Gloeobacter violaceus PCC 7421: one gene and its partner. The protein of the gene in region 1 interacts with the protein of each later gene in a pairwise test. Links are inferred from orthologs where the notes say so. Each region holds a gene or a part of one and is shown on either strand. Other genes may lie near its edges.

The links. Proteins that work in one complex are often made in the same cells at the same time.
Region 2: the proteins of def (region 1) and GLL_RS05275 interact in binary tests that used the Escherichia coli proteins (3 or more experiments, as listed by UniProt). The link is inferred for Gloeobacter violaceus PCC 7421 from one-to-one orthologs.

What each region holds. Positions count from the first base shown.
Region 1 is NC_005125.1:2,385,687-2,389,945, forward strand. The notes cover bases 1,159-4,089. They hold def (peptide deformylase), read right to left. Parts: upstream 2,941-4,089; coding sequence 2,377-2,940; downstream 1,159-2,376. Other genes in these bases: GLL_RS11520 (CHAT domain-containing tetratricopeptide repeat protein), read right to left, coding at 1,159-1,564; GLL_RS11525 (hypothetical protein), read left to right, coding at 2,083-2,298; GLL_RS11535 (rod shape-determining protein), read right to left, coding at 3,011-4,042. In the rest of the region: more of GLL_RS11520, read right to left, coding at 1-1,158. UniProt on the Escherichia coli protein: Removes the formyl group from the N-terminal Met of newly synthesized proteins. Requires at least a dipeptide for an efficient rate of reaction. N-terminal L-methionine is a prerequisite for activity but the enzyme has broad specificity at other positions.
Region 2 is NC_005125.1:1,089,517-1,094,637, forward strand. The notes cover bases 1,333-4,237. They hold GLL_RS05275 (aspartate-semialdehyde dehydrogenase), read left to right. Parts: upstream 1,333-2,230; coding sequence 2,231-3,244; downstream 3,245-4,237. Other genes in these bases: GLL_RS05270 (response regulator), read left to right, coding at 1,333-2,131; dapA (4-hydroxy-tetrahydrodipicolinate synthase), read left to right, coding at 3,241-4,122; GLL_RS05285 (ribonuclease J), read left to right, coding at 4,181-4,237. In the rest of the region: more of GLL_RS05270, read left to right, coding at 1-1,332; more of GLL_RS05285, read left to right, coding at 4,238-5,121.

The DNA of each region.
Region 1 (4,259 bases):
CGGGAGCGAGCCGAGCGCGCAGCTGAGCCAGACCGCCGGTCAACTCGTCGAGCACACGGCTCTTCCTCTGCAGCACGGCTCCCAGGGCCAGCCGGGCGGCTGCAGGCTCTGTGGGAGCGTAGCGCAGGTGGGCTGAGACACTCAAGTCAACGCCTTCGACAAGGGTGTCTAAGTAATCGCGCTTGCGCGCCTCGTCGCCTACGGCCAGGTTGAGACCCAGTAGGCGCTCCTGAACGTCCAGGCGCTCCTGCAGCAGACCAAGGGCCTCCGCTGGCCGCGCTTGCTTCAGCCGCAGGCTGGCGAATGTCTGGAGAATACTGACGATTATGGGGTGCTGCAGCCTGAAAGCCTTTTGGTGGATTGCAAGGGCTTGCTCAAGCAGCGGCTCCGCCTCCCGGTAGCGGCCCAAGCTGGTGTACAGCACAGCCAAACTGTGGAGCACTTGAGCCTCATCGGGGTGCTCCGGACCGAGGGTTTTGTGGTGGATGACCAGAGCGTGCTTGAGAAGCGGTTCCGCCTCCAGATATTTGCCCTGAGCGACGTGCAGTAAAGCCAGGTTGTTGAGGTTCGCTGCCACCTGGGGGTGATCAGGACCGAGGACTTTTTGGTGAATGGCCAGGGCCCGCTCGTACAGCGGCTCCGCCTCCCGGTAGCGGCCCTGATCGACGTACAGAAAAGCCAGGTTGTTGAGCTTCACTGCCACATCAGGGTGATCAGGACCGAGGACTTTTTGGTGAATGGCCAGGGCCCTCTCGTACAGCGGCTCCGCCTCCCGGTAGCGGCCCTGCTTTGTCTGCAAAATAGCCAGGTTGTTGAGGGTTTTGGCCACCTGGGGGTGATCAGGACCGAGGACTTTTTGGTGAATGGCCAGGGCCCGCTCGTACAGCGGCTCCGCCTCCCGGTAGCGGCCCTGATCGACGTACAGTAAAGCCAGGTTGTTGAGGGTTTTGGCCACCTCGGGGTGCTCAGGACCGAGGACTTTTTGGTGAATGGCCAGGATCCTCTCGTACAGCGGCTCCGCCTCCCGGTAGCGGCCCTGCTTTCTAAAGAGGGCAGCCAGGTTGATGAGGGTTTTTGCCACCTCGGGGTGCTCAGGACCGAAGACCTGTTCGCGGATGGCCAGGGCCCGCTCGTACAGCGGCTCTGCCTCCCGGTAGCGGCCCTGCTTTGCCTGCAAGGCAGCCAGGTTGTTGAGGCTTGCGGCCACACTGGGGTGCTTCGAGCCGAAGACTTTTTGGCGAATGGCCAGGGCCCGCTCATACAGAAGCTCCGATCGCCCGTAATCCCCCCGATCCGCAAGCAGGTTTCCGAGGTGGTTGAGGCTCGCGGCCACATCGGGATTTTCCGGTCCCAGCAGGCGCTCGCGAACCGCCATGGCCTGCTCAGCCGGTTCAAGCGCTTGCGCGTAGTCTCCCTGCTGCCACAACTGCAAGCTCCGTTGGTGCAACCGCTCGGCCTCCGCCAGATCTCCGGCTATCGGTGCCGCCGCGGACGCGGGAGCGATCAGGGGCCAGGCAGTAGATAGGCACAATCCCAGCGCCAACGCCAGATTGAAGACATGCACCCACCGACAGGCAAACAAATTGGACAAGTGTAGCTCTATTTCGCAAACAATGTGCGGTCTCATCATGGCATCCCAGTCCCCCGTCTATGCAAGTGTTGCCGTTATCACCGGGGAAATACAGCGTAATCTGTCGCCACCGAAAATCACGGTATCGATGAAAACACGCAACTTCAGATGAGTTCCGCGCAAAATAAGTATTACTGCTCTTCCGAGAGTGCAGCTGGGGTATCGACAAAAAAAGGACCGGGTTGCCCCGGTCCGCCAGCTACCATCACAAAACTGTGTTCATCGTAGGCAACGCTACCGGGGCTTGCGAGCGCCTTTGCCGTACAGCCGATTGCCCAGGGGCGCACAGGCGGGTGCGCCCAAGCGCAGGGGGCTATCGGGTGCGCAGGTGGGCTCTACCCTGTGCGCCCAAGCGCACCCGCCTGTACCGGGGACAACCCTGTGGTACCCCCCGTTTCAAAAGAACAATAGGAGCACAATCCCCCAGCAATCCAGACGACCGGAGTACGCCCGTGACCAGCCAACGCCTCAACCGCCTCCACGCCCTTCAAATTCTCGGTGCTGCCGTGGGCACCGCCGTTCCCCTTATCGCCTGCGCCACGATGGTGCACGCGGCGACCACCGGCCAGATGCCTGTCTTTGCCACCGGCATCCTGCCGCTGGTGCTCCTGGCGTGCACCTCGGTCCTGGGCTGCTGGCTGTGGACAGAGACCGCCGAGTTGCAGTAGCACCTCAGCCCATATCCCATCCCATAAAAAACCAGGCTCGAAGCCTGGTTTTTTATATCTGCAATGGCCCAAATTTGCTCAGGCGCGCACCTGTACGTCCCGGACGGCAAATCCTTTTTCGACCAGTTGGGGAGCGAGGGCAATCTGGTTCTCGACGCGATCGACGAACAGCACACCATCAAGGTGATCGATCTCATGCTGGATGCAGCGGGCGAGCAGGCCGGTCGCTTCGAGGGTGACCGGCCGACCGTTCAAGTCGCGGTAGGTAGCCACGACGCGCTCGGGACGGCGCACATCGGCGTAAATGCTGGGCACGCTCAGGCAGCCTTCTTGATCGACGGCCAGATCGCTGCTGAATTGCTTGATCAGCGGGTTGATGAGCACCAGCGGCGGCCGGGCGGCGTTCTCCGGGTCGATGTCGACGACGATCATCCGCTTGTTGACGCCTACCTGGGGGGCGGCAAGGCCGATACCGTCGGCGCTGTACATCGTCTGGAGCATCTGCTGGGCGAGCTTGCGCACTTCGTCGTTGATGCCCGAGATTTGTTTGCTGCCCTGGCGCAAGACCCGGTCCCCGAGGGTGTGAATCGCCAGGGGCGGCTTGGCCAGCTTTTGCTTGGGCACCTGCAGTTGGTTCGCCATAGATACGCCGAAAAGCTCGATAGGTCCATTATGGCACCCTTGATCTCCCGACGGCGGCTGGGATCGGCCTTCAGACCGCCAGTGCCTGAGCGCTCAGTACCCGGCTCCACTTCTGGGGATTTTCCAGCACCTGGCCGGTGCCGAGGGCGACGCAGGCCAGGGGCGATTCGGCGATGTGCACGCAGATGCCCGTCTCGGCGGCGAGCAGTTCGTCGAGGCCGCGCAGCAGCGCTCCGCCCCCGCACAGCACAATGCCGCGCCGGTAGATATCGGCCACCAGTTGGGGCGGGGTGAGTTCGAGGGTGCGCCGCACCGCATCGACAATCGTGCGGATCGGTTCGCGGATACACTCGCGCACCTCGCTCTCGTGCACGACATGGATGCGCGGCAGGCTGCTGAGCAGATCCTGGCCACACACCTCGATACTGCGATCTCCGCCGGACCCGGCGGCGGATCCGAGATCGATTTTGAGCTGTTCGGCGGTGTGCTCGCCGACGATCAGGTCGTAATGCTTGCGCAGGTACTGGGTGATGCACTCGTTCATCGCATCGCCCGCCACCCGCACCGACTGGGAGGCGACGCAGCCCTGGTGGCACAGAACCGCCACCTCGGTGGTACCGCCGCCGATATCGACGATCATCCCGCCTACCGGGGCGGTGACCGGCAGCCCGGCGCCGATGGCGGCAGCGAGCGGCTCGTCGATGAGGTGCACCGACCGCGCCCCGGCGTGGGTGGCCGTTTCGATTACCGCCCGCCGCTCGACCTCGGTCACCCCGCTGGGAATGCCCACCACCATGCGCGACACCGAGGAGGAGGTGCCCATTGCCTTGCGTACAAAGTGCTTGAGCATCACCGCCGCCGATTCAAAATCGGCGATCACCCCCTCGCGCAGAGGCCGCGAGAGCACCATGTTGGTCGGAGAGCGACCAATCAGTTGCGATGCCTCCTCGCCTGCGGCGATGAGCCGGTCTCCCCGGCATTCGAGGGCGACTACCGAAGGCTCCGCAAGCACAATTCCCTGACCGTTGCGGTAGATGAGCGTGTTTGCCGAACCGAGATCGATCCCAATTTCACAGGCCGAACGGTTAAAGAGTCTAAACATAACCCTGTCTGCCCCCTCGCACGCGCAACGATCCGAGGTGAGGTACGGGCTTATTCTATGCGCTCGGACGGCTGCCATAGAGCCCTTTCGTCGCAAATCTTGTGCTGTCTTCTCAGCGGCCCGCCGGCGAGCGATGTGCCAGCGAACATGCAGATTAAACGGCACATTGCTATCCCAGCTTTGGGGGAGAATTCACCCGCCATCGGCCGCGCCGCCG
Region 2 (5,121 bases), 1.3 Mb from region 1 along the record:
CCTGCTCGAAAGTGTTTCAAGTCAGCTGGCCGTCGCCCTGCTCAACAGCCGCAGCGTGCGCGCCGTCGAAGAAGCGCGGGCGCGCCTGGAAGCCACGTTCGAGCAGATGTCCGACGGTGTGTCGATTGCCGACGCCCGGGGCAATCCGCAACTGATCAACCCGGCGGGACTGCGCATTCTGGGTCTGCCTGCCGATCAAGATCTCACCGACAGCGACTGGCAGAATCGCTTCGAGGTGTTCACCCTGGAGGGCGAGCCTTTGGAAGCGCAGGAAGTGCCGGTTCGCCGCGCCGTGCGCTTCGGCACCACGGTGCGCGCCGACTTGCAAATTCGGATCCGCCAGGGACGCTCGGTACTGTTGTCGGTCAGCGCTTCGCCGCTCAAAGACGGCCGTGGCAACATCTATGGGGTGGTGGCCGTTTTTCGCGATGTGACGGTCGAGCGCGAGCGCGAGCGGCGCCTGGTGCAGCAGGCTCGCGAATTGGAGGCTCTGAATACCGAACTGGCGGCTACCAACGAAGAACTCGAAGCCCAGCAGAGCGAACTGGAGGCCATCAACGCAGAACTCGAGCAGCAGCGGCTGCAGATCGAGAGCCAGAATCAGGAACTCGTCGAAGCCGACCGCCAGAAGAACAACTTTTTGGCCTCAATGAGCCACGAGTTGCGCACACCCCTCAACGCGATTATCGGCTTCTCGCAGCTGCTGTTGCGCAACAAAAACCTGCAGGAGCAACCGCAGGTACTGCTGCAACTCGACCGCGTCTATCAGAACGGCAAGATCCAGCTGCGGCTGGTCAACGACATTCTCGATCTCGCCAAGATCAAAGCGGGCAAAGTCGAGTTGCGCTACCAGCCAGTCGCCCTCGAACCATTCGTGCGCGAGGTCTACGCCGCCCTCGAAAGCCTCGCGCTCCAAAAAAATCTGTCGGTGCGCATCGCCGTCGACCCATCCATAGGGTCCGTCGAGACCGATCCGCAGCAACTGCGCACGATCTTGATCAACTTGCTCAGCAACGCCTTCAAGTACACCGAGCGGGGCGAAGTCGAAGTGCGCGCCCGGCGCCCGGCGGCCGACCGCTTCGAGTTGGAGGTGCGCGATACCGGCGTCGGCATCGATCCGGACCAACAACAAAAAGTCTTCGACGAATTTAGCCGCCTGGAAGGGGCCGCGACGCGCCAGGCCAGCGGCACCGGATTGGGGCTGGCTATCTGCAAACGGTTGGTGACGCTGATGGGAGGCGAGATTTCGTTGGTGAGCACCCCGGGCGTGGGCAGCACTTTCACCGTCCGTCTGCCCTGCGGGCCTGCTGTTATCCCTGCCGGGCGCTCGGCGGGTGAGCCGCCGAAGGTGCTGTTTATTGAGCACGACCTGCAGGTGCAGCAACTGGTGGCCACCCGGCTTGCCGAGCGCTCCTACCGGTTGCTGTTTGCCCCCGACAGCATCGAGGGCATCCAGATTGCCAAAGCCGAACGCCCCGATGCGATCGTGCTCGATCCGACCCTGCCGCGCACCGATCTGTGGGGGGTGCTCTTCGAGTTGCGGACCGACCCCACTACCGCCGGTATTCCAATCTTGTTGCAGAGCATCGCAGGCGAGCGGGGCCTGGCGATCCCGCTCGGACTGGCGGATTTTCTGACCCGCCCCGTGGGCCAGGAAAGTTTGCTCGCGGTACTCAAGCGCCGCCGGGTCGCCCCCGAGGGCGATGCGATCTTGATCGTCGACGACAGCGCCGACAACCGCGAGTACCTGGCCGCCTGCCTGCGCGACGAAGGCTACCGTGTGCAACCGGCCGCCTCCGGCCACGAGGCCCTCGCCTACCTCGAAAGCCACCGACCGCAACTGGTCATCCTCGATTTGATGATGCCGCAGATGGACGGTTTCGAAGTGCTCAGGCGACTGCGCCGGATGCCGGGGGGCAGGCAGTTGCCGGTGCTCATTTTGAGTGCCATGGATTTGACCGAACAGCAGCGTCAAACCTTGCTTGCCGAGCAGACCGAACAGATCCTCAAAAAAGGCGATCAGAACATCGACGAGCTGCTGAGCTTGCTCGACGACACCCTGCGCCGACAGCTTGAGACGGCCAGAGCGGCCGGAGCAGAGAGGCTGACACCGGATACCCGAAGCCTGTAGAATGGGTGTATAGTTGTGCAACAAAACATTAAAATCAAAAATTTATCAGCCCACTCTTTTGACCAAACGCACCACTGACCAACCCGTTAAGGAGGCCGATTGACAAACGCATATCGTGTCGCTGTTCTGGGAGCCACCGGAGCAGTGGGCACCGAGATGGTCAAGTTATTACAAGAGCGCCACTTTCCCCTCGCCAGTCTCAAGCTGCTTGCCTCGGAGCGTTCTGCGGGCAAGTTGCTTGATTTTGCCGGTGAATCGCTGCCCGTTGAGGTGCTGAGGCCCGAGGCTCTCAAAGGCCAGGACATTGTCCTGGGTGCCACCGAGGCAGATGTGGCCCGGCAGTATGCCGGGGTGATCGTCGAAGCGGGGGGAGTGTTTGTCGATAACTCCAGCGCCTTTCGCCAGGATCCGGCGGTGCCGCTGGTGGTGCCGGAGGTTAACCTGGCGGATCTGACTGCCCACTGCGGAATTGTCGCCAGCCCCAATTGCTCTACAATCCTGCTGGTGGTGGCCGTGTGGCCCCTACACCGGCGCCGGCCCCTGAAGCGCTTGGTCGTCTCCACCTACCAGGCGGCTTCCGGGGCGGGGGCGGCGGGCATGGCGGAGCTTGAACGCCAGACGCGCCAGGTGCTGGCGGGCGAAGTGCCCACAGCCGAGGTTTTTCCTCACCCGATCGCCTTCAATCTTTTCCCTCACAATTCGGCTATCGGAGCGGACCGCTACTGCGAGGAAGAGCGCAAGATGGTCCACGAGACACGGCGCATCTTTCACAGCGCGGCCCTGCCCATTGCCGTCACCTGCGTGCGCGTGCCGGTCCTGCGCGCCCACAGCGAGGCGGTCAACCTCGAATTTGAAGAGCCCTTCCCGGTGGCGGAGGCACTGGCGCTGTTGCGCGAAGCCCCGGGATTGCAGGTGGTCGAAGATTGGGAGCGCAACCACTTTCCGATGCCCGTCGAGGCGAGCGGCCAGGACGCGGTGTTGGTGGGGCGGGTGCGCGAGGATCTCTCCTGTCCGGGGGCTCTGGACCTGTGGCTTTCGGGCGATCAGATCCGCAAGGGAGCGGCCCTCAACGCCGTCCAGATTGCCGAACAGTTGGCGGGAGGGAGGCGGTGAGCTTCGGTCGGGTGCTCACGGCGATGATCACACCCTTCGACGGCGAGGGTAATGTCCATTACGCCGAGGCCGAAAAACTGGCCGACTATCTGGCGGCCCACGGCAGCGATACCCTGGTCGTCTGCGGCACCACCGGCGAATCGCCGACCTTGAGTTGGGAAGAAGAGTACGAGTTGTTCGATGTGGTGCGCCGGGCGGTGGCCGGCCGCGCCAAGGTGGTGGCGGGCACCGGCTCCAACGCCACCCGCGAAGCGGTCGTCGCCACCCGCAAAGCCGCAGCCCTGGGTCTCGACGGCACGCTGCAGGTGTGCCCCTACTACAACAAACCTACCCAGGACGGGCTTTTTGAGCACTTTCGCGCCGTCGCCCAGGCGGGCGATCTGCCGGTGATCCTCTACAATGTGCCGGGGCGCACCGGCGTGCACCTCGCCCCTGAGACCGTCGCCCGCCTTGCCGAGGTACCGGGAATCGTCGCCATCAAAGAAGCGAGTGGTTCCCTAGACCAGGTGAGTGCCGTCCGGGCGCTCACCTGCGAGGATTTTGTGATCTACTGCGGCGACGACTCGCTGACCTTGCCGATGCTTGCCGTCGGGGCGACGGGTGTGGTCAGCATCGCCTCGCACCTGGTGGGAGAGCCCATCCAGCAGATGATCCGGGCCTTCGAGAACGGCCACAACGACAAAGCCCGCCGGATTCACCTGCACCTGTTGCCGCTTTTTCGAGGGCTTTTTTGGGAGACCAATCCGATTCCCGTCAAGCTGGCCCTCGCCCTGCAGGGCTGGGATGTCAACCATCTGCGCCTGCCGCTCGTCGCCGGGAGCGAGGAACTCGGCTCCCGGCTTGAAAAGCTTTTGCACCAGCTTGAACTGCTGGTCTGAGCGGTCCGTCCGACCGCATCTTTACCACGACAACACCGCACACAAGGAACCTTATAATATGGCTGAAAGCCCGAACCAGACTGTTTCGCCCCTACGCATCACTCCCCTCGGTGGGCTGGGAGAAATCGGCAAGAATACCTGGATCTTCCAGGTCAACGACGAAATTATGCTCCTCGATGGGGGTCTGTCGTTTCCGACCGAGGAGATGCACGGCGTGAACCTGGTGCTGCCCAATATCGATTGGCTGATCGAAAACCAGGAAAAAATCGTCGGTATGGTGGTCACCCACGGCCACGAGGACCACATCGGCGGCATTCCCTATCACCTGCAGCGGCTGCGCATCCCGGTCATCCATGGACCGCGCCTGGCGATGGCTCTACTTGAAGACAAACTGCGGGAGGCGGAGCTGTTGGGCCGCACCCAACTGCAGACGGTCGGGCCGCGCGGCACCGTGCGCGTGGGCAAGTACTTTCTGGTCGAGTACCTGCAAAACACCCACTCGATGGCCGATTCCTACACCCTGGCCATCCACACCCCGGTAGGGGTGGTGATGCACACGGGCGATTTCAAGTTCGACCATACACCCGTGGACGGCCGCAAATTCGACTACCAGCGGCTTGCCGAATACGGCGAGAAGGGCGTGCTGTGTCTGATCAGCGATTCGACCAACGCCGAGGTGCCGGGCTTTACGCCCTCCGAGCGCTCGGTCTACCCCAATCTCGAGCGCTACATCAAAGAAGCCCCCGGTCGGGTGATCGTGACGACGTTTGCTTCTTCGGTCCACCGCATCCACATGTTGCTCGACATCGCCCAGAAGACGGGCCGCTCGGTGTGCGTCGTGGGCCGCTCAATGCTTAACATGATCGCCAAGGCCAAGGCCTTGGGATTTATTCCCAACTTTTCAGACTCGCTCCTCCAGCCGGTTCAGGCCGCCAATAGCCTGCCTGCCGAGCGGGTGCTGGTGCTCACCACCGGTTCGCAGGGCGAGCCGATGTCGGC